Regions from separate parts of the Metapseudomonas otitidis genome, predicted to be linked through region 2. Evidence: riboswitches for the same ligand, from Rfam matches in the RefSeq annotation. Region 2 holds a riboswitch; each other region holds the start of a gene.
What was found. Region 2 has a riboswitch for cobalamin ahead of PotMrB4_RS14605 (energy-coupling factor ABC transporter permease). Riboswitches for the same ligand answer to the same signal wherever they lie in the genome.

Region 1 (7,029 bases), 630 kb from region 2:
CGCGCGCCTTCCCGTGGCGCTCCGCAAGGGGGACGTAGTCCACCGTGTGGTTTTCGATCAGGGGGTCTTGCCGGGACATCTGGGACATGGAAATGAACTCGAGTTTGTCTGTTCTTATCGTTGTTTGAAGCCAAACCGGAGGCGCTCTGCGTCGCCCCTCAGATGAACACCATATTATGGTATTCCAAACTTTTGACAAGCCTGAGCCGCTTTTCTACGACGCATCTGATCCGCCATCCTGACGCAACGCCAGGTCCCGCCGCCAGAGCCAAAGCCCCGTTATTCGAGGCTTTCCGACGAAAGTAGAAAGCCGGCGGGGCGCCCATGAAAGCGCTTGCAAATTGCGTATTACGGTATACCATCAGACCTAATTGATTCAGCCTGCCGTACACCACCGAGGTTCCACCGATGATCGATGCCGCCCTCTACAAGAAAGCCATGGCCTCCTTCCCGTCCGGGGTCACCGTGATCACCACCCTGGATGACGACGGACAGGTGGTCGGCCTCACCGCCAGCGCCTTCAGCTCGCTGTCCATGGACCCGGCCCTGGTGCTGTTCTGCCCCAACTACAGCTCCGACTCCTACCCGGTGCTGATCCGCAACAAGCGCTTCGCCATCCACGTCCTGTCCGACGCCCAGCAGAAGGAAGCCTATGCCTTCGCCCGCAAAGGCAAGGACAAGGCGCAAGGCATCGAATGGACCCTGAGCGAACGGGGCAACCCGCTGCTGGCCGGCGCCAGCGCGATCATCGAGTGCGAACTGTGGCGGGAGTACGAAGGCGGCGACCACGCCATCATGGTGGGCGCCGTGAAGAACCTGGTCCTGCCCCAGGAAGAGGCCGCCCCCCTGCTCTATTGCCACGGCAAGATGGGTGCCCTCCCCGCCCTGGCCTGACACCTGACTACCGTGCGTTCTTCAGCCCCCGCCATGGGGGCTTTTTTTCGGCTATGCCCGACTCTTCCACTGCCACGCTCGAGCACCTGCCACCACCTGGCGCTCTCTATAAGAGCGCACGACGAAATCGGCCCTGGCTCAGAGGGTGAGGCGGGGAATATGCCCCTTCAGGAGGCCGAGCGCAGTCGTTGTGCAGGGGAGCGAGCGGCATGGATGCCGCGAGAGGCGCGCCAGGCCATGGATGGCCCATCGCGCCGGCCCCTGGAGCAACGATGGAGCGAGGGAAGTCCCGCGCAGCGGGACCCGGATGTAGGGGCGAGCCTTTTTGGTTTCTTTTTTGTGGGCGGCATTCCGACGATTGAAAAAAGAAACTTGTAAGTTGTTCCACACCTGCTTCAGACCGCCAGAAACTAGATCTCCAGATCGTGGGCGAGCGAGGGTCGGAGCAGGTTCTTCTTGATTAACCCGAACGGTTGCCTGAGCTCAAAGCTCGTTTCTGCAAGTCAGGGTGAGAGAGGAATGCCATGAACCAAGAACTCCTCGTTGTCGGAATCGATATCTCGAAGAACTTTCTCGATGTCTTCGTCAGTGGCAGCGCCACGCTCCAGCGCTATGCCAACGACGCTTCAGGTAGGGCCCAACTGGCCACCGATATGCTGGCCTTGGCACCCAACCTCATCGTGGCTGAGGCAACGGGTGGCCTGGAGCGTCTCCTGATTGCGGAGCTGGCTGCACAGCAATTGCCGTTGGTACTGGCCAATCCAAGGCAGGTCCGTGACTTTGCCAAGGCATCGGGCCAACTGGCCAAGACTGACGCGTTGGATGCTCGGGTTCTCGCCACATTCGGGATTGCCATTCGTCCCACCGTACGGCCGCTACCCGAGGAGCAAGCGCTCGAACTGGCGGATCTAGTTGGGCGTCGGCGTCAATTGGTCGACATGATGGTCGCCGAGAAGCTGCGCTTGCAGCAGGCAGCAGGCAAGGCCTTGCGGCGTGACATCAAGCTGCATATCCAGTGGCTGGAAAAGCGCCTCAGAGCCAGCGATGCAGGGTTGAATGATGCCATTCAAAAATCAGAGATCTGGCGGGCCAAGGATGACTTGCTGGCTGAAGTGAAAGGTATTGGGCCCGTATGTCGAATCACGTTGCTGGCTCTACTACCAGAGCTGGGCCACCTGAACCGCAAGCAGATTGCGGCATTGGTGGGTGTCGCGCCCTTCAACCGGGACAGCGGCTACTACCGGGGTACCCGGCGAGTTTGGGGTGGGCGATCCGAAGTCAGGAAGGTGCTCTACATGGCCACGCTGTCGGCCATTCGCAGCCGCAACGAGGTCGTGCACAGCTTCTATCGGAGACTAAAAGAACAGGGGAAACCCGGCAAAGTAGCGGTCGTCGCCTGCATGCGGAAACTGCTCACCATCCTCAATGCGATGCTCCGTGATCAGGCACATTTCAGGCCTCAAGTGGCTTGACGCTGAACACGGTTGCTCGCCCGGCAAGGCGAAACAGGTGACATCAATAGAACTCGATAATCAGCAACACGCTTTTGGGCATAGCTTTTCAGACGGTGCCCTGCCCAGGCATCTCTCGACAGCCCCCCGGCAATGGCCGTTGCTCAGGCCGGCTTCCGCCACACGCTCGCCAGCCAGGGCTGCTGCTCGCGGGGCAGCCCCGCCGGCCGGTAATAGTGCTCCAGCGCCTGGAAGCCCGCCGCCTCCAGCAACTCACGCCAGCGCGCGTAGTCGTGCCAGGCGCCGTAGCGCTGGCCGTTCCAGCCCTCCTCGTTCTGCCCCCGTGGATTGGAGCTGAACAACACGCCACCCGGCCGCAGGGTGGCGTGCAACTGGCCGAGTACACGCGGCAACTCCTGCAGCGGCACGTGGAACAGGCTGGCATTGGCGAACACCCCATCGAAGCGCTCGGCGGGCAGCTCCAGCGCCAGGAAGTTCTGCTGCCAAACCTCGCAACCGGCATCGGTGCGGGCCATTTCGACGAAGCGCGCCGTACCGTCCAGCCCCACCGGGCGATGGCCGAGGCGGCGGAAGGTCTGCAGGTCGCGCCCCGGGCCGCAGCCGAAGTCGAGGATGTCGAACGGCCCGCCCGGCCCCAGATGGCGCAGCAGCGCCTCGATGTTCTGGCTCACGTCGTGGTCGCGGGTGCCCTCGCGGAAGCCCTCGGCATTGCGCTGGTAGTCATCCAGGGTGATGGCGCTGATGGCATCGAGATCGTGGGGTTCCAGGCTCATGGGGCCTCCGGGCAGTGAACGGCGGCGGGCATTCTACCGGCTGCGATGGGAACGGCCATGGCCGGCCGACAGGGCGAATGATTCCCGACAACGGTTGACGCCACCCCGTGCCAGTGGTCAGATGCGCGCCGTTCCAGGTGCCTCACGCCGCCGCGCGTGAGGTGAAACGGGAAGCCGGTGCGTCCATCAGGACCAGTCCGGCGCTGCCCCCGCAACGGTAAGCGAGCGCTGCATTCGGTACGCCACTGTGCCCACGGCATGGGAAGGCGAATGCGGCGTGATCCTCGCAAGCCCGGAGACCGGCCTGGAGCATCGATAGGCAAACCCGCGGTGGGCGGGCACGGGCCGGTTTCTCGCACGGGTGCACGCGCCCGCGCGCGCCTTTGCATTCCCTCCGGGCTCCATTCATTCCTGACGTGATAGGAACGACATGTCCCGTACCTTCAGCTCCAACGCTCCGGCGAGCGCCGCCTTCGGCCTGCTCGCGCTATCCATTTCCTTCTCCCTGCACGCCGAAGACGGCACCCTGGCGCTACCGGCCACCGCCGTCACCGACCAGGCGGACGACACCGCCATCCGCCTCGACACGCCCGTGCCCGCCGGCTCGCGCCTGGGCCTGTCCGCCCTGGAAACCCCGGCCAGCACCAGCGCCATCAGCGGTGACGAGGTGCGCGCACGCAACAACGCCACCGTGCAGGACGCCGTGACCCGCAGCCCCGGCATCACCCACATCGGCACCCCCGGCAACGGCGGCACCGCCCTCTCGGCCCGGGGCTTCACCGGCCACGCCTCGGTGATGCAGCTGTACGACGGCACGCGCTTCTACACCGGCATGGGCACCACCACCTTCCCCACCGACCCGTGGATGGTCGAGCGCATCGACGTGATCCGTGGCCCGGCCTCGGTGCTCTACGGCGAAGGCGCCACCGGCGCGGTGATCAACGTGGTGCCGAAGAAGCCTTTCGACGGCGAGATCCGCAACCGCCTGCGCCTGGGCTACGGCTCCGACGACCGCCAGCAGATGGCCCTGGACAGCGGCGGCTCGCTCACCGACACCCTCAGCTACCGCCTCAACCTCAACCGCGAGGCCAGCCACGGCTGGATCGACCGGGGCGACTCGAAGAACCTCGGCCTCAGCGCCGCCCTGCGCTGGCAGGCCAGCGACGCCCTGGCCTTCACCCTCGCCCACGACCAGGGCGACCTGCAGCCGATGAACTATTTCGGCACGCCGCTGATCGACGGCCACCTGCGGGACAGCCTGAAAGACAAGAACTACAACCTGCACAACGCCGAGCTGCACTACAACGACCAGTGGACCCGGCTCGTCACCGACTGGACGCCCAGCGAAGGCTTCAGCGCCAGCAACCAGCTCTACCACATCAAGAGCCGCCGCTACTGGCGCAACGCCGAGGCCTACACCTGGGACGCCGGCCGGGGCCAGCTGAAGCGCGCCGAGCAGCTGCGCATCAAGCACGAGCAGGAGCAGATCGGCGACCGCCAGACCTTCACCTTCGACCACTCACTGTTCGGCCTCGACAGCCGCACGCTGGTCGGCGGCGAGTTCAACCGCATCCGCTTCGACCTGCTGAACAACGCGCCCTACACCGACATCGACGGCGACTACGTCGACCCGTGGAACCCCGCCCCCGGCTACTTCCAGAGCGCCTCGGCCTACCGCCCGCACTCGCGCAGCGAAACCCACACCGCCGCCCTGTTCGCCGAGAACCGCACCCAACTGAGCGAGCGCTGGTCCGTGGTCACCGGCCTGCGTCGCGACCAGAACCACATCGACCGCACCGATCTTCCCAACGAGAACCGCGCACAACCATTGCGCAGCGACCGCAGCATCCAGGGCGGCAACTGGCGCGCCGGCCTGGTGTTCGCCGCCACCCCGCAGCTGTCCTTCTACGGCCAGTACTCCACCAGCGAGGACGGCGTCAGCAACCTCATCACCCTCAATTCTGGCCAGCAGAATATGGACCTGACCGAGTCGAAGCAGACCGAGTTCGGCCTCAAGCAGCAGTTCTGGGACGGGCGCGGCGAGTGGACCCTGGCCGCCTACCACATCGTCAAGAAGAAGTTGCTCTCCCGCGAATCAGCAAAAGGTCAGGCCCAGCAGATCGGCCAGCAGTCCTCCGACGGCCTGGAGGCGACCCTGGAACTGGCTCTGGAGCAGGGCTGGCACGTCTCGGCCAACGCCTCGCTGCTGCGCGCCGAGTACGACGAATTCAATGAGGCCAAGGACGATCTTCTCGTCTCCCGGTCCGGCAACCGCCCCACCGACGTGCCACGGCGCACCGCCAACCTCTGGGTCAGCAAGGCGCTCGGCCATGACCTGGACGCTGGCCTCGGCGCGCGCTACGTCGACGCCCGTTACGCCGACGCCGCCAACACCGTCAAAGTACCCGGCTACACCGTGCTCGACGCCAACCTCGGCTGGCAGGTGCTGCCCGACACGCGCCTGGGGCTGGAGCTGAACAACCTGCTGGACCGCCGCTACGCCGTCACCCAGCAGAACGGCGGCCAGCAGTGGCTGCTGGGCCAGCCGCGCTCGTTCTTCGTCACCGCCGACTACAGCTTCTGAGGGTTACGCCATGTCCCGCCTGAACCTCCATGACCTGCGCTGGGCCCCTGACGGCGCCCTCGCCGGCTGGTCCCTGGACGGCATCGGGCTGGACGTGGCGGAAGGCGAGTTCGTCGGCCTCATCGGCCCCAACGGCAGCGGCAAGAGCAGCCTGCTGCGCTGCATCTACCGCGCCGCCCGCCCCCACGGCGGCACGGTGCGGGTGGACGACGAGGACATCTGGCGCCAGCCGCCGCGCTGGTGCGCACAGCGGGTCGCCGTGGTGCTGCAGGAGTTCCCCAGCGACTTCGGCCTCAGCGTCGCCGAGGTCGCCGCCATGGGCCGCTCGCCCCACCAGGGGCCGTTCGACGGCGACACCGCCGCCGACCGCGCCCGGGTCGGCGAAGCGCTGCGCCAGGTGGCCCTGGAGGCCCACCGCGACACCCCGTTCGCCCGGCTCTCCGGCGGCGAAAAACAACGCGCCCTGCTGGCCCGCGCCCTGGTGCAAGCCCCCGGCCTGCTGCTGCTCGACGAACCCACCAACCACCTCGACCCGCGCTACCAGCTGGAGCTGCTGGCCCTGCTGCGCCGCCTGCGGCTGAGCACCCTGGCCAGCTTCCACGACCTCAACCTCGCCGCCGCCTTCTGCGACCGCCTGCTGGTGCTCGATGGCGGCCGCCTGGTAGCCAGCGGCACCCCCGAAGCCGTGCTCACGCCGCAACGCCTGCTGGAGGTGTTCGGCACCCCAGCGCTGGTGGACCGCCACCCCATCGGCGGCCACCCACGCATCACCTGGATCACTCCCCCATGAAAAGCCGCTCCCTCGCCCTCGCCGCCCTGCTGCTCGCCGGCAGCGCCCAGGCCACCCAGTACCCGGTGACCATCACCAGCTGCAACCGCCAGGTGGTGTTCGAGCACGCCCCCACCCACGCCGTCAGCCAGGACGTGAACCTCACCGGCATGCTGATCGCCCTCGGCCTGCGCGAGCGCATGGCCGGCTACAGCGGCGTCAGCGGCTGGAAGACCCTCGACCCGAGCCTGCGCGAGGCCCTCGCCGGCCTGCCGGAACTGGCCCGCAAGTACCCCTCGGTGGAAACCCTGCTGGCCGCCGACACCGACTTCTTCTTCGCCGGCTGGAACTACGGCATGCACGTGGGTGGCGACGTCACCCCCGCCACCCTCGCGCCGCTGGGCATCCCGGTGTACGAACTGAGCGAGTCCTGCGCCCACGTCATGCCCCGCGAGGCGGCCAGCCTCGATGACCTCTACCGCGACCTGGAGAACCTCGGCCGCATCTTCGACGTCGAGCCCCGCGCCCAGGCCCTGG
Region 2 (7,029 bases):
AGCCCAACGTGCGCTTCGTGCAGGCGCGCCTGCCCCAGCAATGGCCACGGGGGCGCTTCGACCTGATCCTGTTCAGCGAGCTGGGCTACTACCTGGACCCGACGGACCTGCAGCGGCTGGTGAAGCAGGCGCGCGCGTCGCTGACCGAGCAGGGCACGCTGCTGGCCTGCCACTGGCGCCCCGCCATCGAGGGCTGCCCGCTGACCGGCGACGACGTCCACGGCTACCTGCGAGGCGCGCTGGACATGCCCCGGCTGCTCTATCACGAGGAGCCCGACCTGCTGCTGGAGGTGTGGAGCCGCGACGCCACCACGGTGGCCCAGCGTGAAGGCCTGCGCGAGGGGCCGGCATGATCGGCGTGGTGATCCCCGTGCATGACGAAGAAGCCCACCTGGGTGCCTGCCTCGACTCCGTACTCCTTGCAGCCACGCACCCAGGGCTGGGCGGCGAGCCGGTGCGCGTGCTGGTGGTGCTGGACAGCTGCAGCGACGGCAGCGCCGCCATCGCTCATGCCTACGGGGTGGAGACGCGGGCGCTGCAGGCGCGCAACGTGGGCCGTGCGCGAGGCGAAGGGGCGAGGACGCTGCTGGAAGCCGGCGCCCGCTGGATCGCCTGCACCGACGCCGACAGCGTGGTGGATGCCAACTGGCTGGTGGACCAGCTCGAAATGGGGGCGGAACTGGTCTGCGGCACCGTGCAGGTCACCGACTGGGACGACCTGCCGGAGCACATCCGGGACCGCTATGAGCAGCACTACTGCGACGCTGACGACCACCGCCACGTGCACGGCGCCAACCTCGGCTTCTGCGCCCGCGCCTACCTGCGCGCCGGGGGCTTTGCGCCCCTGCCGGCCCATGAGGACGTGCACCTGGTGCAGGCCTTCGCCCGGATCGGCGCACGCATCGCCTGGAGCGCACGGCCCCGGGTGTACACCAGTGCCCGGCTGCTGGGGCGCGCGCCGGAGGGCTTCGCCGGCTACCTGAGGGCGCTGCTGGCCTCCTCCTGAAGCGGCACCGGCGAACCCTCCACGGCCACGCAGCTGCGGTTGCGGCCCAGGCGCTTGGCCTCGTAGAGCAGCTCGTCGGAGCGGCGGTACATCAGCGCCTCGCTGACCGGCAGGTGGAACAGGCAGGCACCGACGCTCACGGTCAGCACCGGGGCGGCTGCCGATCGGGCATGGGGGACTTCCAGGGCCCGCACCTGCTGGACGATCCGCAGCGCCACCGTTTCCAGATGGGCCTCCTCCACGTCGTAGAGCACCAGGGTGAACTCCTCGCCACCCAGCCGCGCGGCGATGTCCAGCGGGCGGCGGGCGAAGGCCTCCAGCACCCCGGCCACCGCGCACAGGGCGGCGTCTCCGGCCTGGTGGCCGTAGTAGTCGTTGTACTGCTTGAAGTAGTCGAGATCGATGATCAGTTGGGCCAGGCTCGCGCGCTCACGCGCGGCCAGGCCCAGCACGGTCTGCACGTGCTGGTCGAAGGCGCGGCGGTTGTGCAGGCCGGTCAGCGGGTCATGGCTGGACTGCCACTTGAGCAGCTCGCGCAGGAGGAACTGCTCGCGCTTGACCTGATCGCGGATGTAGCCCCCCGTGGCACAGGCGAGGATCGACAGCAGGAACACCAGGGATACCGAGCCGTACTGCTCGGGTGCCTCTGCGGCGTACACCGGGTAGCCCACCAGCAGCCAGAGAGCGAACAGCGCCAGGGCCACCAGCAGGCTGCGACGGAAGCTGATGCCCAGGGGGAAGAAGGCCGCCACGCCGAGCAAGGCGAAGATGCCGTCGGAGAAATACAGGCCCTTGATGCGGTAGATGAAGATCGAGGCCATGCCACCGGCCAGCACCAATAGCAGCACCCACGAGGCGAAGCGCACCGAGTAGGCCTCGATGCCGCGCAGCAGCATCTGCAGCACCAGGCCGGTGAGCAGCAGCAGGATGCCGACCCGCACCCCCGCCAGCAGTACCAGCCAGCCATCGAGACCGGCCTGCAGGTCGAAGTGCAGCAGGTCCAGCCCCATGAACAGCGCCCACACCAGCAGCACCACCACGGCCGAGGCCTTCTGGAACGGCAGGAAATCCCGCGTCAGCGATTCGCGGTACTGCTGCTCCAGGCGGGGCGGAAAGCGCGGACGCATGAAGGTCCGGCCCTGGTGTGCCTGGTACAGCTGCTCGTTGTCCGGATCGCGCATTCCCTACTCTCCCCCCGGCGGCGCCGGTCCCCATCAGGCATGCCCGGTCTGCACCAGGTCGCAGGCCTGCTGGGCCGTCGCCACGGCGAAGTCGAGCACCGCACGCCCGCAGGCCGAGAGCGTGCGGTGGCTGGAATAGGCGGCATGCAGCGCCCGCCCGCGTACGGCGTAGTCGGGCAGGATGCGCACCAGCTGCTCCTTGCGCCATTCCGCGGCCAGGGTGGACAGCAGGGCGATGCCCGAATCGTTGATCGCTGCATTGAGCAGGGCCGAGCTGGACGTGGTCGCCAGCCGCCCGTTAGGGCGCAGGCGATAGGTCCGGCGGCCGCAGCTCGAATGCAACTCGCAGCTTTGGACGTTCTTCAGGTGCAGGCAGGCATGTTCGGCCAGGTCCTCCACCCGCTCCGGCACGCCGTGCATGGCCAGGTAGCCGGGGCTGGCGTAGAGACCCAGCTCCAGGTCGAACAGCTTGCGTACCACGTAGGCGTCGTTCTTCAGCTCACCGAGGAAGAACAGCAGGTCCAGCCCGTCCAGCACCAGGTCCGGCTCGTGGTCCGCCACCACCACGTCCAGTTCCAGCCCCGGGTGCTGGCGCAGGAGCTGGCTGAAGAAGCCGTTCTCCTGGCATTCGAAAAAACCCGTGGGCACCTGGATGCGCACCTGGCCGACGATGCCCTGGGCGTCGTCACGCAAGGTGGCCAGGGCGTTGCCCAGGTGGTCGATGCTCGTCTTGCATTTCTGGTAGAGCCGCTCCCCATCGGCCGTGCAGCGCAGCAACCGGGTGGAGCGGAGAAAAAGGGCCGTGCCGAGACTGCGTTCCAGGCTCATCAGGCGGCGGCTGAGGGTATTGGCAGGTATCCCTAGTACCCTGCTTGCTTTTGCGAAGCTCCCTGCCCGTACGATCTGCACGAATAAAGCCAAGTCATCCAGCATCTTCACCAACTTCGAAACTCGTCGAGACTTATCCGCGTCGTGCAGTTTTCATGCTAACAGCCGTATTTTTTGCAGAGAACCTACATTTCCGGACTGCCAATCTCCATTTTTCGAATGAACTTAGTCGGCAAGTAGCGCGCTAACTGCCGTGCTTTGCGAGGTCGATTCAATGGCGCCGGACTTTTGTCAAGGAGTGCGCCAAGCCCACACGCGGCGGGGCTTTCAGCAGTTCGAGGGAAAATTTCGTATTGAGCCGGACGAAACTTGGAAGTTGGCCAAGTTGTGAGCGATGGGATTAATCCGGGGAAGTTGTCATGTGCCGCCGTTTACTGGCGAACTTGGATGTTGCGAGGCGTCGGAAAGTCGTCACATTCACAGCCATGTGAAACTTGGGCGACGGAAACAGGACAGATTCGAAGGGTAATGACGAGGCCGCCCGTCCATTGCAGCCGGGCGGCAGGTGTGTCGGATCAGGCCGCGGCGTGGTGCAGGCGGACGTTAAACAGAGGGCCCTGGCTGTAGCGCGACAGGGTCTTGGCCAGGGCCAGTACGCCCAGGTCGATCAGCGGTTCCACCAGGATCACGCTCATGTAGGCCAGGCCGAAGGTGCTCACCGAGGCCAGGGTCTCGGCGGTGAAGCCGTGGCCGTAGAAGGCCCAGAAGGCCACCCAGGCGACGATGCCGCCCTGGTAGGCGGTGGACAGCGCCAGGGCCTGGCTGTAGCGGGTTTCCACGTAGGCGGTGCGAGCCGGGATGATGCGGTTGGCCAGCAGGCTGATGCCCCACAGGGGCACCAGCAGGGTGGTGACGTTCATGCCGTACTGCGGCAGGTCGAAGGGGGCGAAGAACAGGCCCTGGACCAGCAGCCCGGCGGCCAGGCCGATGGCGGCCGCGCCGGCGCCGAACATCAGCAACAGGGTCGAGCCGAGGATCAGGTGGACCTCGGAGACGCCCACCGCGTGATGCGGGAACACCTCGAAGAAGCAGAACACCAGGGCCGTGGCGATCAAACTGCGCAGGGCCAGGGCGCTGATGCCGCCGTTGGTGCGGATGCTGTCGTAGGCCATCTTGGCGGTCAGGCCGAAGGCGGTGACGGCGGTGCCATAGCTGAGCAGGAGCTTGGCGCCTTCGACGACGCCGGGTTCGATATGCATGTGCGGTTCCTTGCCGCGCCCACCGCGCGGTGACCAGTTCTAGGGGTCGGGCCTCGTGCCCGTTACGGATGGCAGGTCTCCTGGCTCGCAGGTCAATGCTCCACCCACCTTCCCGGCCGGGGCCAGTGGTGCTTCGGGTTTCGCTCGCTGCTTACAGTTGCGGGGGCAGCCATGGCCTGGGCGTTGCGCCGCACCATGTTCCCTGTTGCTCCGGGCGGTTGCCCGGAAACCATCGGCGGCCATCTTACTGGCGGGCCTGCGGGCGGCAAAGGCAAATTTTTGCGCCCCTGCGAGCGCCCCGTGCGCCTCCCTGCCTGCGACAGTCCGCCACAGTCGACTTTCCCCTGCCAGCCAGGCGCCACCCGCAGGCCTCCGGGCGCCCGGGGTGTGGCAGCTCGTCGCAGTCGGGCCGCATCGGGGGCCCTTGCTAGCATCCGTCCCGCAGCGCCCCAGAGGCCTGCCAAGTGCATGCGGGCGCCATGAGGCGCCCGGTAGTCATCCAGGGATCGGACAGCTCGGCGCCATGCGGCACAGGTCGTTCCCGGAACCACTCGACAACAACAGGGACCGACGCCCATGGCCGTGATGCCATCCCCTTCGTTCTGGCGCTCCGCCTTCCTCCCCTCGCCCGCCACGGCCTGGCCGCTGCTGCTCCTGCTCTGCGCCGCCGCCCAGGCCCAGGGAGACGGCAAGACCCTGGTGCTGGACAGCACCACCGTCACCGCCACCCGCAGCGCCAACAGCAGCTTCGACCTGCCGGCCTCGGTGTCCACGGTGGACCGCAAGGCCCTCGAGGATGCCCAGGCCGATAGCCTGTCCAGCGTGCTGCGCAGCCTGCCCAACGTGAACTTCGGCGGCGGCCCCCGCCCTGCGGCACAGATCCCCGCCATCCGTGGTCTGCAGGGGCCACGCATCATCCTCACGGTGGACGGTGCGCGGCGTAACAACGAGGGCGGCGTGAACAGCCCGCTGCTGCTCGACCCCGACTTCATCCGCCAGGTGGACGTGGTGCGCGGCCCCATGTCGGCGGCCTATGGCAGTGGCGGCCTGGGCGGCGTGATGGCCTTCGAAACCCTGGCAGCGGAGGACTACGTCGACCCCGAGCGCGGCTACGGCGGCCAGGCCAAGGTGGGTTACCGCAGCGGCAACGAGGCCTTCTCCACCCACCTCACCGCCGCAGCACTGAACGACCAGGCCGACGTGCTGGCCAGTGCCACCTACCGCAACTACGGCGCCATTCACACCGGCAAGGGCGGCGCGGATTCGGAGTACCCCAACGACGGCGACCTGGGCGCCAGCCTGCTCAAGGCCGGCCTCAACCTGGGCGAACTGAACCGGGTGGAGCTGAGCCGCCAGACCTTCGACGACGACTTCACCGGCCCCACCAACCCCGGCGGCAACCTGGTGTTCCCCTTCGACCAGGACACCCGCCGCCGGCAGGAGCAGTACACCGGCAACTGGTCGTTCCACGACACCGACCGCAGCTGGCTGGACGGCAAGCTGAGCCTCTACCGCACCCGCTTCAGCCTCGCCGGCCACAGCCGCTCGACACCGCCCCAGGCCGACACCTCGGCCATGACCCGTACCGACGGCGGCAGCCTGCAGAACACCAGCACCTTCGAGGTGGGCGAGCACTACCGGCAGCGCCTCACCTACGGCGTGGACTACTACAAGGACACCGCCGAGAACACCTCCAACGGCCAGGGCAACTCGGTGCTGCCCGACGGCGAGCTGCGCGCCCTTGGCGGCTTCATCCAGAGCGAGCAGACCTTCGACCGCTGGACCCTGATCGCCGCGTTGCGCCACGACGACTACAGGCTGTCCTCCCCCGGCCAGGGCGACGCCCGCCACAGCCGCCTCTCGCCGAAGATCGCCCTGAAGTATCAGCCCATCGACCCCCTGGGGCTGTTCGTCAGCTACGGCGAAGCCTTCCGCGCGCCGACCATGACCGAGATGTACGGCAACCTGGACACCCGCCGGGCGCTGTTCAACTTCCGCCCCAACCCGGGCCTGGAACCGGAGACCAGCAAGACCTGGGAAGCCGGCTTCACCCTGGACTTCAGCGACCTGCTGGCCGCCGGCGACCAGTTCCGCCTCAAGGCCACCGGCTTCGACGAGGACGTCTACGACCTGATCGACTCCCAGGTGGTCGGCACCTACGTGCGCCAGGCGCCCTTCGCCGGCGTCGGCCAGGTGTTCCAGCGGCGCAACGTGGCCCGGGCCGAGCGCCAGGGTGGCGAGATCGAGGCGGCCTACGAGCTGGACCGCCTGAGCGTCGGCCTGGGGTACTCCCAGCTGCGCTCGCGCAACGCCCAGACCGGCGCCGACCTCTACGCACCGCCGGACAAGCTGGCCCTGACCCTGGGCTACCGCCTCGACGAGCAATGGTCGATCAACTACCGCGGGCAGTTCGTCAAGGCCCAGGACTACGACGACACCCTGCTGCGCCGCCGCGACGGCTACGCCCTGCACGACATCGGCCTGACCTGGGAGCGCGACCCGTACCGCGTCGACCTGGGGGTGACCAACCTGTTCGACCAGGCCTACGCCACCTACCAGCAGACCCAGGCCAACACCTTCAGCTACGAGGAAGGCCGCAGCGTCAACCTCACCCTCAGCTCGCGCTTCTGAGAGGCCGTCCATGCACGCTCATCGCTTTCCCCTTCTGCTCGGCACGGCCCTGCTCTCGGCATGCGCCGCCCAAGCCCCCAGCGGCCCGCAGCCGGTGGTGATCGACTTCGCCCTGCTGGCCAAC
Region 3 (7,029 bases), 2.3 Mb from region 2:
TGCTGCGGTCCCGGGGTGAAGCCCTAGGGTGAAAGCGAGCGGAAAGAAGAAAGGCGCCCGGAGGCGCCTTTCTCATGGAGCGGGCTCAGCGGCCGAGCAGCTCGGCCAGGCCCTTGGCCAGGGGCGTCGGCTCGGGGAAGTCGAAGCGTGCCAGCAGGCGCTGGTTGTCGGCCAGGGAATGGCGGATATCCCCCGCACGCCCGGGCGCATGACGGATCTCAGGCAGACCGCCCACCACCTCGCCGATGGCCGCCAGCAGTTGGTTCAGGCTGGTGGACTGGCGCAGGCCGACGTTCACCGCCCCCACCTCCACAGCCGGCATCTCCAGCGCCTCGGCCAGCACCTGCACCAGGTCGCCGACGTAGAGGAAGTCACGGGTCTGCTCGCCATCGCCGAAGACGGTGATGGGCGAACCGGCCAGCGCCCGCTCGGTGAAGATGCTGATCACCCCCGAGTAGGGCGACGATGGGTCCTGGCGCGGGCCGTAGATGTTGAAGAAGCGGAAGATCGCCGGCTCCAGGCCGTGCTCGCGCCGGTAGAAATCCAGGTAGTGCTCGCTGGCCAGCTTGTCCGACGCGTAGGGCGTCAGCGGTGCCTTGGCGGTGTCTTCGTCGATGGCCTGGCCTTCGCCGTTCTGGCCGTAGATCGCGGCGCTGGAGGCGAACAGCACGCGCTTCACCCCGTGGGTGCGCATGGCTTCGCAGACGTTCAGGGTGCCGATGAAGTTGGCCTGGTGGGTCGCCACCGGGTCATCCACCGAAGCCTGTACCGAGGCCACGGCGGCCAGGTGCGCCACCGCCTTGCAGCCGGCCATGGCACGCGCGACCACCGCCGCATCGGCCACGTCGCCCTCGATCAGCTCCAGGTGCGGGTTGTCCAGTGCCAGGTTGCCGGGCTTGCCGGTGGAGAGGTTGTCCAGCACGCGCACGGCGTGCCCGCGGGCCAGCAACTGGTCCGCCAGGTGCGAACCGATGAAGCCGGCGCCGCCGGTGATGAGGATGGGATCAGCCATGTCGGTAGTAGCGGTCCAGCAGGGCCGGCAGGGCCGCACGCCAGGCGCGCGGCTTGATGCCGAAGGTGTGGAAGATCTTCTTGCAGGCCAGCACGGCGTGCTGCGGTTCGTCCGCCGCGTCGGGGCGGGCCGCGTGGGCCTGCGGGGTGATGTCCTGCACCTTCAGCGGGTGCAGGGCGCGTGCCTCGGTGAGCACCGCCTGGCCCAGGGCCAGGGTGGTGGTCGCCTCGTGGGCGCCGTAGTGGTAGGTGCCCCACAGCGGCGCGGCGCAGTCCAGCTGCTTGAGCACCGCCAGCATGACCCGCGCGGCATCGTCGGCCGGGGTCGGGTTGCCACGGCGGTCGTCCGCCAGGCAGATCTCGTCGTCCCGCTCGGCGCGGACCAGGAAGCGGCCCAGGGTGCCTTCGCGGCTGTCGTCCAGCAGCCAGCCGAAGCGCAGCAGCACATGGCGCGGGCACAGGGCGCGAACGCTCTGCTCGATGCGCCAGAGGGACTGGCCACGCAGGCTCAGGGGAATGGTCTCGTCCTTCTCGCTGTAGGCCGTGGCGCGGGCGCCATCGAAGACCCGGTAGCTGGAAGGCTGCAGCAGCACGATGTTGTGGTGCTGGCACAGCTCGGCGAGGCGCTCCACCGACCGCTCCTGGGCCGCGAAGCGCTCAGCGCTCACGTCTTCGGCCTGGAACCAGTCGAAGTAGTAGGCGAGGTTCACCACCGCGTCGGGGCGGGTGTCGTCGAGCAACTGCGTCAGGCTGGCGGCGTCCCAACCCTGCTCGGGCGGGCGCGGGGCGAGGAACCCCACATCATCCTCGGCACCCAGGCGAATCAGCGCCTGTCCAAGGGCATTGCCACCGCCCAGCAGCATCAAGCGCATTCGCATAAGGAGTCAGGTCGCTCAAGGCCGAAGTCATACGGACGGGCCGGCCAAAGGCCGGAAAGGCTGCATTCTGCGGGTTTCACAGCGGTACGTCACTACAGGCCCGCCGAAAAGCCCGGGCGGATCGGGGCGGGCAAGGCGAACGCAGGCGAAAAAGCCGGCATCCGGCAGGCAACACTCAGCGATATGCAGCGATCCTCTCGCGACCGAGCCGTCACTCGCCCGGCCGGTACAGGTGCGCATGCCCGGCGCGGTACAGCGACGAGTCGGCAAAGCCCTCGGCCGCCAGCACCTCCCCCACCAGGATCAGCGCCGTCCGGCGAAAGCCCACGGCCCGCACCTTCTCGGCGATGTCGGCGAGGGTGCCGGTGACCTGGGCCTGGTCCGGCCAGCTGGCGCGGTGGATCACCGCCACCGGGCAGGCCGGCCCGTAGTGCGGCAGCAGTTCGGCGACGATTTCCTCGATCCGGCTCACCCCCAGGTGGATCGCCAGGGTCGCCCGGTGACGGGCCAGGTCCCCCAGGGACTCGCCCTCGGGCATCCGCGTCTTGCTGGCGTGGCGGGTGAGGATCAGCGTCTGCGACACCTCCGGCAGCGTCAGCTCGCAGCCCAGCAGGGCCGCACAGGCCGCCGTGGCAGTAACGCCCGGCACGATCTCGTAGGGAATGCCACGCTCGCGCAGGTGGCGGATCTGCTCGCCGATGGCGCCATACAGCGACGGATCGCCCGAATGCACCCGCGCCACGTCCTGGCCCCGGGCATGGGCCTCGGCCAGCAGCGCAACGATCTGCTCCAGGTGCAGCTCGGCGGTGTTCACCACCTGCTGCGCCTGGTGCCCCTCCAGCACCGCCTCCGGCACCAGCGAGCCGGCATAGAGGATCACCGGGCAGCGGTGGATCAGCCGCTGCCCCTTCACCGTGATGAGTTCCGGATCGCCCGGACCGGCGCCAATGAAATAGACCGTCATGGCCGTTCAGCCTCCAGGTGGATGCAGGCCAACGCGCAGGTCGCGCGAGCACTGCGGCGTTTGTCGAGCAGCAGGTGCGAAGGCCCCTGCCCCAGCCGATCGGCCAGCGCCAGGGCCGCCGCCTCGGCCACCCCCGCACTGCCGGCCAGGGCGCGGACCCGCTCGGACGGCTGGCTCAGGCGCGCCTCCAGGGCGTTCAGCGCCTCGGGGGAAACGCCCTGCAACGGCAGGTTGCGCTCCGCCGCCAGCGCCTGCAGGCCTAGCTCCAGGGCGCGGTCCTCGCGGGTCGCCAACGCCGCCAGGCGCGCCGGCGGCACCCCGGCCTCGGCCAGGCAGGCATCCAGCAAGGCCCCCAGCTCCGCCGCCGTGCAGCCCTGGCGGCAGCCGAAACCGGCCACCAGCGAAGGCGGCGTCAGGGAAGGAGCAGCGGGGTTCATGGCGTGGCAGGCGACCGGGCGGGAAAAATCCGCGCAAGGACAGCACGGGCCCGACGAGGCGTCAACCAACGCGATTGACCGCCGCCCGGGCCCTGCGTAGCCTTCCGTCCTTTCGAGGTTCTCCAGCGAGCGCTGGAGCTAAGAGGGAACGTGGTCCAAGCCACGGCTGCCCCCGCAACTGTAAGCAGCTGATGCCCTGTCCACAGCCACTGCCCACGGGCGGGAAGGCGGACCCGGCGGCGCCCCGCGCCAGGCTGCGAGCCAGGAGACCTGCCTCGGCGAATTTCCAGACAACCGGGCGGGGTGATCCGGTGGCGAATACCTCCAGTGGGCCCGGCCCGCTGCATTCGTCATGCCCGCCACAGAGCACCTGAGAGGCGCGCATGAAAACCCTGGCCAAGCTCCCCGTCACCATCGTCACCGGCTTCCTCGGTGCCGGTAAGACCACCCTCCTCCGCCACATGCTGGACAACGCCCAGGGTCGCCGCATCGCGGTGATCGTCAACGAATTCGGCGAGCTGGGCATCGACGGCGACATCCTCAAGCAATGCAGCATCGGCTGCAGCGAGGAAGAGGCCGTGGGCCGCGTCTTCGAACTGGCCAACGGCTGCCTGTGCTGCACCGTGCAGGAAGAGTTCTTCCCGGTCATGCGCGAACTGGTGGCGCGCCGTGGCGACCTCGACCAGATCCTCATCGAGACCTCCGGCCTGGCCCTGCCCAAGCCCCTGGTGCAGGCCTTCCAGTGGCCCGAGATCCGCAATGCCTGCACCGTGGACGCGGTGATCACCGTGGTGGACAGCCCCGCCGTCGCCGCCGGCACCTTCGCCGCCTTCCCCGACCAGGTGGACGAGCAGCGCAAGCAGGACCCGAACCTCGACCACGAATCGCCCCTGCACGAACTCTTCGAAGACCAGCTGGCCAGCGCCGACCTGGTGATCCTCAACAAGACCGACCTGCTGGATGCCGACGCCCTGGCCGCCGTACGCGCCGAAGTCAGCGAAGAGCTGCCGCCGGCGGTGAAGGTGGTCGAGGCCGCCTCCGGCAAGCTTCCGCTGGACGTGCTGCTGGGCCTGAACGCCGAAGCCGAGCTGCACATCGACAGCCGCCCCACCCACCACGACCACGAAGAACACGAGGACCACGACCACGACGAGTTCGACTCCTTCCACGTCGACCTCCCGGAAGTGGACGAGCGCGCCCTGCTCGCGGCCCTCGGCCAGTTGGTGGAACGCCACGCCATCCTGCGCATCAAGGGCTTCGTCGCCGTCACCGGCAAGCCCATGCGCCTGCTGGTGCAGGGCGTCGGCAAGCGCTTCGACAAGCACTTCGACCGCGCCTGGCGCAGCGACGAGCCCCGCGCCACCCGCCTGGTGGTGATCGGCCAGGAGCTGGACCAGGCCACCATCGCCAACGAACTGCGCACCGCCCTGGCGTAACCACCGAACCGGCGCCTCTCCCCCGGGAGAGGGCCGCTCCACCGAGCCGAGGCCCGAGCCATGCACCTGTTGCGCACCCAGCCCGGCGGCTTCGTCCCCGACGATGGCATCGCCCATCTGGCCCAGACGCCCGCCGAGCTGGTCATCCTCTGCAGCGGCGACTCGCACCTGGCGCTGCTGGCCGAGGCCGCCCGCACGCTGCCGGAGGACTACCCGAGCCTGCGCCTGGCCAACCCGATGCAGCTGCAGAACCACGCCTCGGTGGACCTCTACGTCGACGAGGTGCTGCAGCACGCCAAGGTCATCCTCATCTCCGTGCACGGCGGCGTCGGCTACTGGCGCTACGGCATCGAGCAACTGGTGGCGCTGGCCGAGCGCGGCGCCACGCTGATCCTGGTGCCCGGAGACGACCGCCCCGATCCCGAGCTGGCACGGCTCTGCACCGTTCCCACAGAGGATGCCGAGCGCTACTGGCACTACCTGCGCCAGGGCGGGCTGGACAACGCCCGGCAGCTGTTCGCCTGCCTCGCCAGCCGCTGCCTGGGCCACGCGATGCCCTGGGAGGAGCCCAGGGCGCTGCCCCGCGTCGCGGTCTACCACCCGCGCCAGCCCAACGCCGGGCTCGCCCACTGGCGCGCCGACTGGCAACCCGAGCAGCCCGTGGTGGCGCTGGTGTTCTACCGCACCCACCTGCAGGCGGCGAACACCGGCTTCCTCGACACCTTCTGCGAACGCCTCGCCGCCCAGGGCCTCAACCCCCTGCCCATCGCCGTGGCCAGCCTCAAGGAGGCCGCCTGCCTGGCCACCCTCGAAGACTGGCTGGACGAGGCCGGCGTCGAGCTGATCATCAACACCACCGGCTTCGCCCAGTCCTCGCCGGAGGCCCCCAGCCTGCGCCCGTTCCGCCGCGACGTGCCGGTGTTCCAGGCCATCTGCAGCCTGGACAACCAGCCCCAGTGGGAGGCCAACGCCCAGGGCCTGGGCCCCCGTGACCTGGCCATGCACGTCGCCCTGCCGGAGCTGGACGGCCGCCTCATCACCCGCGCCATCAGCTTCAAAGGCCTGGCCTGGCGCAGCGAGCGCAGCCAGAGCGACGTGGTCTGCTACCTGCCCCATGTCGAGCGCATGGACTTCGTCGCCGAACTGGCGCGGCGCTGGCTGCTGCTGGCGCGCAAGGCCAACGCCGACAAGCGCGTGGCGCTGATCCTCGCCAACTACCCCACCCGTGACGGCCGCATCGGCAACGGCGTGGGCCTGGACACCCCGGCCGGCGCGCTGAATATCCTCCGCGCCCTGGAGGCCCGGGGTTACCCCGTGGCCGGCCTGCCGGAGAGCGGCACCGCCCTCATCCACAGCCTGCTGGGCGGCGTCAGCAACGACCTCGACAACCTCGACGCCCGCCCCTGCGCCCAGAGCCTGGCCCTGGACGACTACCTCGCCTGCTTCTCCCGCCTCCCCGAAGCCAACCAGCGGGCGGTGACGGAGCGCTGGGGCGAGCCGCAACAGGACCCGATGTTCCGCAGCGGACGGATGATGATCGCCGGCCTGCGCTTCGGCCTCGCCTTCGTCGGCATCCAGCCGGCGCGGGGCTACCAGTTGGACCCGGCGGCCATCTACCACGACCCGTCGCTGGTACCGCCCCACGGCTACCTGGCCTTTTATTTCTGGCTGCGCGAGGTGTTCGGCGCCGATGCGCTGGTGCACGTCGGCAAGCACGGCAACCTCGAATGGCTGCCCGGCAAGGGTGTCGGCCTGTCCGCCGAATGCTGGCCGGACGCGGTGATGGGGCCGCTGCCGAACATCTACCCCTTCATCGTCAACGACCCCGGCGAAGGCGCCCAGGCCAAGCGCCGCGCCCAGGCGGTGATCATCGACCACCTGATGCCGCCGCTGACCCGCGCCGAAACCTACGGCCCGCTGCGCGACCTGGAGCGCCTGGCCGACGAGTACTACGACGCCTCCCTGCTCGACCCCCGCCGGGCCGTGCAGCTGCGCGGCGAAATCCTCGAACTGGTCAGGGCCACCGCCCTCGACCGCGAGCTGGGGCTCAGCCTCAACGACGACGCCGACAGCTGGCTGCCGCAGCTGGACGCCTACCTCTGCGACCTCAAGGAATCGCAGATCCGCGACGGCCTGCACGTGTTCGGTGAATCCCCCGTGGCGGGCCTGCGCGACGACACCCTGCTGTCCCTGGTGCGCATCCCCCGTGCCGACGGCAAGGGCGGCAACGCCAGCCTGCTGCGCGCCCTCGCCCGCGACCTGGCGCTCGACCGCGACCCGCTCGACCTGGCCTGGGCCGAACC
Region 4 (7,029 bases), 1.3 Mb from region 2:
GTTGTTCAGGCGTTGCATGCCCAGGCGGGCGATCACCTCCTGCAGGTTCACCCCCGGCCGCAGGTTGCGCAGCAGCGGGGTGGCGGCGAACTGCATCAGGTAGGCCGCCAGCGGCGGGTTGCTGTGCAGCAGGCGCGTCACCTGCTCCAGGGAGGCGTGCTCGGACGAGAGCAGCTTGCGCAGCTGCATCGAGGTCTCCGGCATCTGCGGGACCTTGGCCTCGCCCTTCATGAAGTGGCTGAGCAGCGAGAACTTGAGGCGGTCGTAGCGGTTATCCATGGGGTGTGTCCTTCCTCCCTCCTCGATTGACAAGAGTAGAGGGCATTTCTTAGGGTGCCCGACCACTGGACGGCCGGCCGGCCGTGCTCATGCGCCACGGGCGCCGCAGACGGGATGCACCATGACTGAAAGTGATCGGATCAAGCTCGAGGCAGGCTGGAAAGAAGCCCTGCGCGACGAATTCGACAAACCTTACATGAAAGCGCTGGGAAATTTCCTACGCACTGAGAAGGCTGCCGGAAAAGAGATCTACCCGCCGGGACCGATGATCTTCAACGCCCTCAACTCCACACCGCTGGACCAGGTGAAGGTGGTGATCATCGGCCAGGACCCGTACCACGGCCCGGGCCAGGCCCACGGCCTGTGCTTCTCGGTGCAGCCGGGGGTGGCCATCCCGCCGTCGCTGCTGAACATCTACAAGGAGCTCAAGCGCGACCTGAACCTCGACATGCCCAGCCACGGCTACCTGCAGAGCTGGGCCGAGCAGGGCGTGCTGCTGCTCAACACCTCCCTCACCGTCGAGCGCGGCCAGGCCGGTTCCCACGCCAACCAGGGCTGGCAGCCGTTCACCGACCGGGTGATCGAAGTGGTCAGCCAGCACCAGCCGCACCTGGTGTTCCTGCTCTGGGGCGCCCATGCCCAGAGCAAGCAGCGGCTGATCGACACCCAGAAGCACCTCGCCCTGCGCTCGCCGCACCCCTCGCCGCTGTCGGCCCACCGGGGCTTCCTCGGCAACGGGCACTTCAGCCGCTGCAACAAGTTCCTCGAACAGCACGGGCTGGCCCCCATCGATTGGCGCGTCCCGCCGCTGGACTGAGTCGCCGCAAGGGCCGCAACCCCCGCCCCGGGCCTGATTTCCTGATCGACCGGCTGTTCAGCCGAGGTTCAGAGAGGGTTCAGGGGCGGTTCAGTGACCCGCCTGCATCATGGCTCCCGAGTTCGACACCTACACACGTCAACAGGGAGAACCCCCTCATGAAGAAGATCCTCACCCCCCTCGCGCTGGCCACCACCCTGGGCTTCACCGCACTGTCCGCCCAGGCCGCCGAGCCGTTCGTGGGCCTGACCTGGGGCCAGACCAACAACAACATCCAGAACTCCTCGGCGCTGAACGCCAACATGGACCACCCGAGCCTGGACAAGGTCATCCACAAGACCGGCACCTGGGGCATCCGCGCCGGCCAGGCCGATGACAAGGGCCGCTACTACGCGACCTACGAGAACTTCTCCGACACCCACAGCGGCAACAAGCTGCGCCAGCAGAACCTGCTCGGCAGCTACGACCTGTTCCTCCCCCTGGGTGACAACAACACCAAGCTGTTCGGCGGTGCCACCCTGGGCCTGGTCAAGCTCGAGCAGGACGGCTCCGGCCTGCGTCGCGACAGCGACATCGGCTACGCCGCCGGCCTGCAGGCCGGTATCCTCCAGGAGCTGAACAAGAACACCTCCATCGAGGCCGGCTATCGTTACCTGCGTACCAACGCCAGCACCGAAGTCGCGCCCCACGGCGGTCCCAAGCTGGGCTCCCTGGACCTGCACAGCAGCTCCCAGGCCTACGTTGGTGCCACCTACAAGTTCTGACCCGCTGCACCCACGGGCCGGGCACCTGCCCGGCCCTCTTCATGGAGACGCTGATGAAACTGCTGGTCGTGGAAGATGAGGCGCTGCTGCGCCACCACCTCTACACCCGCCTGGGCGAGCAGGGCCACGTGGTGGACGCTGTCGCCGATGCCGAGGAGGCGCTGTACCGCGCCGAGGAGTATCACCACGACCTGGCCGTGGTGGACCTGGGCCTGCCCGGCATGAGCGGGCTCGACCTGATCCGCCAGCTGCGCAGCCGCGACAAGACCTTCCCCATCCTCATCCTCACCGCCCGTGGCAACTGGCAGGACAAGGTGGAAGGCCTGGCCGCCGGCGCCGACGACTACGTGGTCAAGCCGTTCCAGTTCGAAGAGCTGGAGGCCCGCCTCAATGCCCTGCTGCGGCGTTCGTCCGGCTTCGTCCAGTCCACCATCGAGGCCGGGCCCCTGGTGCTCGACCTGAACCGCAAGCAGGCGATGATGAACGGCGAGTCCCTTGGGCTCACCGCCTTCGAATACCGCATCCTCGAATACCTCATGCGCCACCACCAGCAGGTGGTCGCCAAGGAGCGGCTGATGGAGCAGCTCTACCCGGACGACGACGAGCGCGACCCCAACGTCATCGAAGTGCTGGTCGGCCGGCTGCGGCGCAAGCTCGAAGGCGACAACGGCTTCCGCCCCATCGACACGGTGCGCGGCCAGGGCTACCTGTTCACCGAGCGCTGCCGATGAGGCGACACCCCCTGGCGGGGTTCTCCCTGCGCCTGCGGTTGATGCTCGGCGCCGCCGGCCTGGCGGTGCTGTTCATGCTGGCGCTGCTGCCGGTGCTCAGCAAAGCCTTCGACACCGCCATGGAGCAGGCCATCGAGAAGCGCCTCGCGGCCGATGCCAGCGCGCTGATCGCTGCCGCCCGCATCGTCGACGGCAAGCTCGACATGCCCGACAAGCTCCCCGACGAGGAATTCGACAACCTCGACGCCCACCAGCTCGGCTTCATCTACGACAGCGACGGCCGCCTGATCTGGCAGTCGCGCTCCTCTCAGGACGAGAGCGTCCACTACATGCCGCGCTACGACGGACGTGGCCACGAGTTCACCCAGATCCACGACGATCGCGGCCGGCGCTTCTTCGTCTACGACGTCGAGATCGACCTGCTGCGCGACCAGGCCGCTGCCTTCAGCATCGTCACCATGCAACCGATGAGCGACTACCAGGTGATGCACGACGGCTTCCTCCAGCAGCTCTACTTCTGGCTCGGCACGGCCCTGCTGGTGCTGCTGGTGATGCTCTGGTTCGGCCTCACCTGGGGCTTTCGCAGCCTGCGCCGCCTCAGTGAGGAGCTGGACCAGGTGGAGTCCGGCACCCGCGATGCCCTGAGCGACGCCCACCCCCGCGAGCTGCTGCGCCTGACCAAGTCCCTCAACCGCCTGCTGGACAGCGAACGCCGCCAGCGCGAGCGCTACCGCCATTCCCTCGACGACCTGGCCCACAGCCTCAAGACGCCGCTCTCGGTGCTGCAGGGCGTCAGCGAGACCATCGCCACCCGCCCTGGCGACACCGAACCGGCGCGGGTGTTGCGCAACCAGATCGAACGCATGAGCCAGCAGATCGGCTACCAGCTGCAACGGGCCACCCTGCGCAAGAGCGGCCTGGTGCGCCACCGGGTGCAGCTCGCCCCGCTGCTGGACACCCTCTGCGACGCCCTCGACAAGGTCTATCGCGACAAGCGGGTCAGGGTCCTGCGGGACTTCGACCCGAACCTGCAGGTGCCCGTGGAGCAGGGCGCCTTGCTGGAGATGCTCGGCAACCTGCTGGAGAACGCCTACCGGCTGTGCCTCGGCACCGTGCGGGTCAGCGCCCGAGAGCACGAGGCCAGTTGCGAGCTGGTGGTGGAGGACGACGGCCCCGGCGTACCCCCGGACCAGCGCGCGCGCATCCTCCAGCGCGGCGAGCGGGCCGACGCCCAGCACCCGGGGCAGGGCATCGGCACTGCCGTGGTGCTGGACATCGTCGAGAGCTTCGAGGGCGAACTGGCCCTGGGCGACTCGCCCCTGGGCGGCGCCGAGTTCCGCATCCGCCTGCCCCGGAACTGAGCGGCGCACCGACGCCGTTCGCCGGACGGTCATCGACAATCCGGCGGATCGGCGGAGCATGAGGGGGCCGCCACGGAGCGTGGCGGAACCCCACAGGGAGGAACCCCCTCATGCGCATCAATGCCTACCTGATCTTCCCCGGCACCTGCCGGGAGGCCTTCACCTTCTACGCCGATGTACTCGGTGGCGAACTCCGGATGATGACCTTCGGCGAAACCCCGGCCGCTGCCCACGTACCCACTGATTGCCACGGGCACATCATCCACGCCTGCCTGACCCGCGACGGCCAGTCGCTGATGGCCTCCGACAGCCTGCCCGAGCAGCCCCACGCCGGCATTCGCGGCTGCTCGGTGTCGCTCAACGTCGACAGCATTGCCGAGGCCGAGCGGGTGTTCAGCGGGCTCAGTGCCGGCGGCACCGTGCAGATGCCCCTGGAGCCCACCTTCTGGGCCGTTCGCTTCGGCATGTTCGAAGACCGTTTCGGCGTGCCCTGGATGGTCAACTGCGAGAAGGACGGCGCCTGAACCCTCCCGTCCGGCGCGGCGCGGGCTCGATTGACCCTGTCCCGCCGCGCCACTAAGCTGCGCGCCTGCACCAGGTGCCCCACGGCTTTTGGCCGGTGGGGTGAAACAGGGAAGCCGGTCCATTCCATCAAGAATCCGGCGCTGCCCCCGCAACGGTAGGCGAGTCAACCACCGCATCCAGCCACTGTGCCCACGCATGGGAAGGCGCGGTCGGGGAACCCCAGGTTCCGCTCGCAAGCCCGGAGACCGGCCCGGTGCGAGCGAGCATGGCCACGGCCATGCATCCATCCCTGGAGTCGCGCGGGTGGCGCGACGGAGACCCCACATGCAGTCCCCCGTATCCCGGGCATCCGCCACATGGATGCTGCTCGGCCTCGGTGCCGTTCTGCCGGCCCATGGCGAGCCCCTCGAACTGGCGCCCCAGAGCGTCACCGCCACGCGCACCTCGCAGCCAGTGCGCGCCAGCCTGGCCGCCACCACCGTCATCGACCGCGACGCCATCGAGCGCAGCCAGGCCCACTCGGTGCCCGAGCTGCTGCGCCAGGTGCCCGGCGTCACCCTCAGCAACAACGGCGGCCCCGGCAAGAACACCACGCTGTTCATGCGCGGCGCCGAGTCCGACCACGTGCTGGTGCTGGTGGACGGGGTGAAGATCGGCGCGGCCAGCAACGGCCTGGCTGCCTTCCAGGACCTGCCGGTGGAGTTGATCGAGCGCATCGAGGTGGTCCGTGGCCCGCGCTCCAGCCTCTACGGCTCCGAAGCCATCGGCGGAGTGATCCAGATCTTCACCCGCCAGGGCAGCGGCGACGGCACCGCCAAGCCCTGGTTCTCCGCCGGCTACGGCACCCACGACAGCTACCAGGGCAGTGCCGGCGTCAGCGGCGGCGGCGAGCAGGGCTGGTACAGCCTGGGCATGAGCAGCCAGGACAGCGACGGCATCGACGCCACCCGCGCGCGCAGCAGCTACCACGAGGGCGACGCCGACGGCTACCGCAACCTCTCCGGCAACCTGCGCGCCGGCTACCGCTTCGACAACGGCCTGGAACTGGATGGCACCCTGCTGCGGGCCAAGGCCCACACCGACCTGGACCTGGTGTCGCGGTCCAGCCCCGGCGGCGGCCGCAATGCCAACGCCGACAACGAGCAGCGCGTCATCGGCGGGCGCGCCCGTTTCAGCCCGGTGGAGCCCTGGGGCATCACCCTCCAGGCCGGGCGCAGCGAAGACCTGTCGCGCACCGAGGCCGGCGGGCAGTTCGACTCGCGCTTCGACACCCGCCGCGACACCGCCTCCTGGCTCAACGAATTCACCCTGGCCGAGGGCCACACCTTCAGCATCGGCCATGACTGGCAGCAGGACGAGGTGGACAGCTCCACCCGCTTCGACCGCGACTCGCGCCTCAATCGGGGCACCTTCGCCCAGTACCTGGGGGAAGCCGGCCGGCATGACTGGCAGCTCGCCCTGCGCCGCGACGACAACCAGCAGTTCGGCCGCCACGACACCGGCAGCGCCGCCTGGGGCTACGCCCTCAGCAAGGCGCTGCGCTTCAGCCTCAGCTACGGCACTGCCTTCAAGGCGCCCACCTTCAACGAGCTGTACTACCCCGACTACGGCAACCCCAGGCTCAAGGCCGAGACCTCCGAAAGCCTCGAAGCGGCGCTGAGCGGCGAACACGACTGGGGGCACTGGTCGGCCAACCTGTTCCGCACCCACGTCGACGACCTCATCGTCCACGATGCCCAGGCCGGCACCGGCCCCTTCGGCGGCCCCAACAACATCGGCAAGGCGCGCATCGACGGCGCCGAGCTGAGCCTCGGCAGCCGCTGGCTCGGCTGGGACTGGAACGCCAACCTGACCCTGCTCGACAGCGTCAACCGCGCCCACGACGGCAACCACGGCAAGCAGCTGCCACGTCGTGCCCAGCAGGTGTTCAACCTGGACCTGGACCGGCGCATCGGTGCCGTCGGCCTGGGCGCCACCCTGCACGCCGAAGGGCGGCGTTTCGACGACGTGGCCAACGACGACCGCCTGGCCGGCTTCGCCACCCTCGACCTGCGTGGCGAGTACTGGCTGAACGAGGAATGGCGCCTGCAAGCCAAGGTCAGCAACCTCTTCGCGGCTGACTACGAGACCGCCAAGGACTTCAACCAGCCCGGCCAGGCCGTCTACTTCAGCGTCCGCTACCAGGCCCTGTAACCCCTGAACATCCTTGCCGGGTGCGGCGGAAAAGCCTTCGGGCCGCCGCCGCACCCGGCGTAAACTGCGCATCCTTCCGCCGGCGCCCGCGTCGGCCCCGAACCGAGGACTCCCATGAGCGAATCCCCCGAACGCGACCAGCGCCACAAGGCGCGCATGCAGCGCAAGAAAGCCCTGATCGACGAGAAAATCGCCCAGGCCCAGGACGAGTACGGCCTGCTGCTGGTGCACACCGGCAACGGCAAGGGCAAGAGCAGCTCCGCCTTCGGCATGGTCGCCCGCGCCCTTGGCCACGGCTTCAAGGTGGGCGTGGTGCAGTTCATCAAGGGCGGCATGTCCACCGGCGAGGAGGCCTTCTT

Region 1: another riboswitch for cobalamin. It lies ahead of PotMrB4_RS17480 (TonB-dependent receptor); the one in region 2 lies ahead of PotMrB4_RS14605 (energy-coupling factor ABC transporter permease).
Region 3: another riboswitch for cobalamin. It lies ahead of cobW (cobalamin biosynthesis protein CobW); the one in region 2 lies ahead of PotMrB4_RS14605 (energy-coupling factor ABC transporter permease).
Region 4: another riboswitch for cobalamin. It lies ahead of btuB (TonB-dependent vitamin B12 receptor); the one in region 2 lies ahead of PotMrB4_RS14605 (energy-coupling factor ABC transporter permease).

The regions. Positions count from the first base shown of each region.
Region 1 covers NZ_AP022642.1:3,819,314-3,826,342, forward strand. The annotation lists gene PotMrB4_RS17460 (purine-cytosine permease family protein) at 1-88, opposite strand, end outside; gene PotMrB4_RS17465 (flavin reductase family protein) at 409-894, shown strand; gene PotMrB4_RS17470 (IS110 family RNA-guided transposase) at 1,419-2,366, shown strand; gene PotMrB4_RS17475 (class I SAM-dependent methyltransferase) at 2,510-3,139, opposite strand; cobalamin riboswitch at 3,258-3,461, shown strand; gene PotMrB4_RS17480 (TonB-dependent receptor) at 3,570-5,723, shown strand; gene PotMrB4_RS17485 (ABC transporter ATP-binding protein) at 5,734-6,513, shown strand; gene PotMrB4_RS17490 (ABC transporter substrate-binding protein) at 6,510-7,029, shown strand, end outside.
Region 2 covers NZ_AP022642.1:3,184,575-3,191,603, forward strand. The annotation lists gene PotMrB4_RS14585 (class I SAM-dependent methyltransferase) at 1-353, shown strand, start outside; gene PotMrB4_RS14590 (glycosyltransferase) at 350-1,006, shown strand; gene PotMrB4_RS14595 (GGDEF domain-containing protein) at 976-2,187, opposite strand; gene PotMrB4_RS14600 (LysR family transcriptional regulator) at 2,221-3,120, opposite strand; gene PotMrB4_RS14605 (energy-coupling factor ABC transporter permease) at 3,591-4,274, opposite strand; cobalamin riboswitch at 4,328-4,523, opposite strand; gene PotMrB4_RS14610 (TonB-dependent hemoglobin/transferrin/lactoferrin family receptor) at 4,851-6,905, shown strand; gene PotMrB4_RS14615 (MbnP family copper-binding protein) at 6,916-7,029, shown strand, end outside.
Region 3 covers NZ_AP022642.1:875,227-882,255, reverse strand. The annotation lists gene PotMrB4_RS04155 (NAD-dependent epimerase/dehydratase family protein) at 86-1,012, opposite strand; gene PotMrB4_RS04150 (sugar nucleotide-binding protein) at 1,005-1,889, opposite strand; gene cobM (precorrin-4 C(11)-methyltransferase) at 2,101-2,853, opposite strand; gene PotMrB4_RS04140 (cobalamin biosynthesis protein) at 2,850-3,290, opposite strand; cobalamin riboswitch at 3,389-3,582, shown strand; gene cobW (cobalamin biosynthesis protein CobW) at 3,674-4,726, shown strand; gene cobN (cobaltochelatase subunit CobN) at 4,787-7,029, shown strand, end outside.
Region 4 covers NZ_AP022642.1:4,442,095-4,449,123, reverse strand. The annotation lists gene PotMrB4_RS20480 (HDOD domain-containing protein) at 1-279, opposite strand, end outside; gene ung (uracil-DNA glycosylase) at 401-1,096, shown strand; gene PotMrB4_RS20470 (outer membrane protein) at 1,255-1,860, shown strand; gene PotMrB4_RS20465 (response regulator) at 1,914-2,591, shown strand; gene PotMrB4_RS20460 (ATP-binding protein) at 2,588-3,952, shown strand; gene PotMrB4_RS20455 (VOC family protein) at 4,063-4,476, shown strand; cobalamin riboswitch at 4,532-4,745, shown strand; gene btuB (TonB-dependent vitamin B12 receptor) at 4,838-6,670, shown strand; gene cobO (cob(I)yrinic acid a,c-diamide adenosyltransferase) at 6,785-7,029, shown strand, end outside.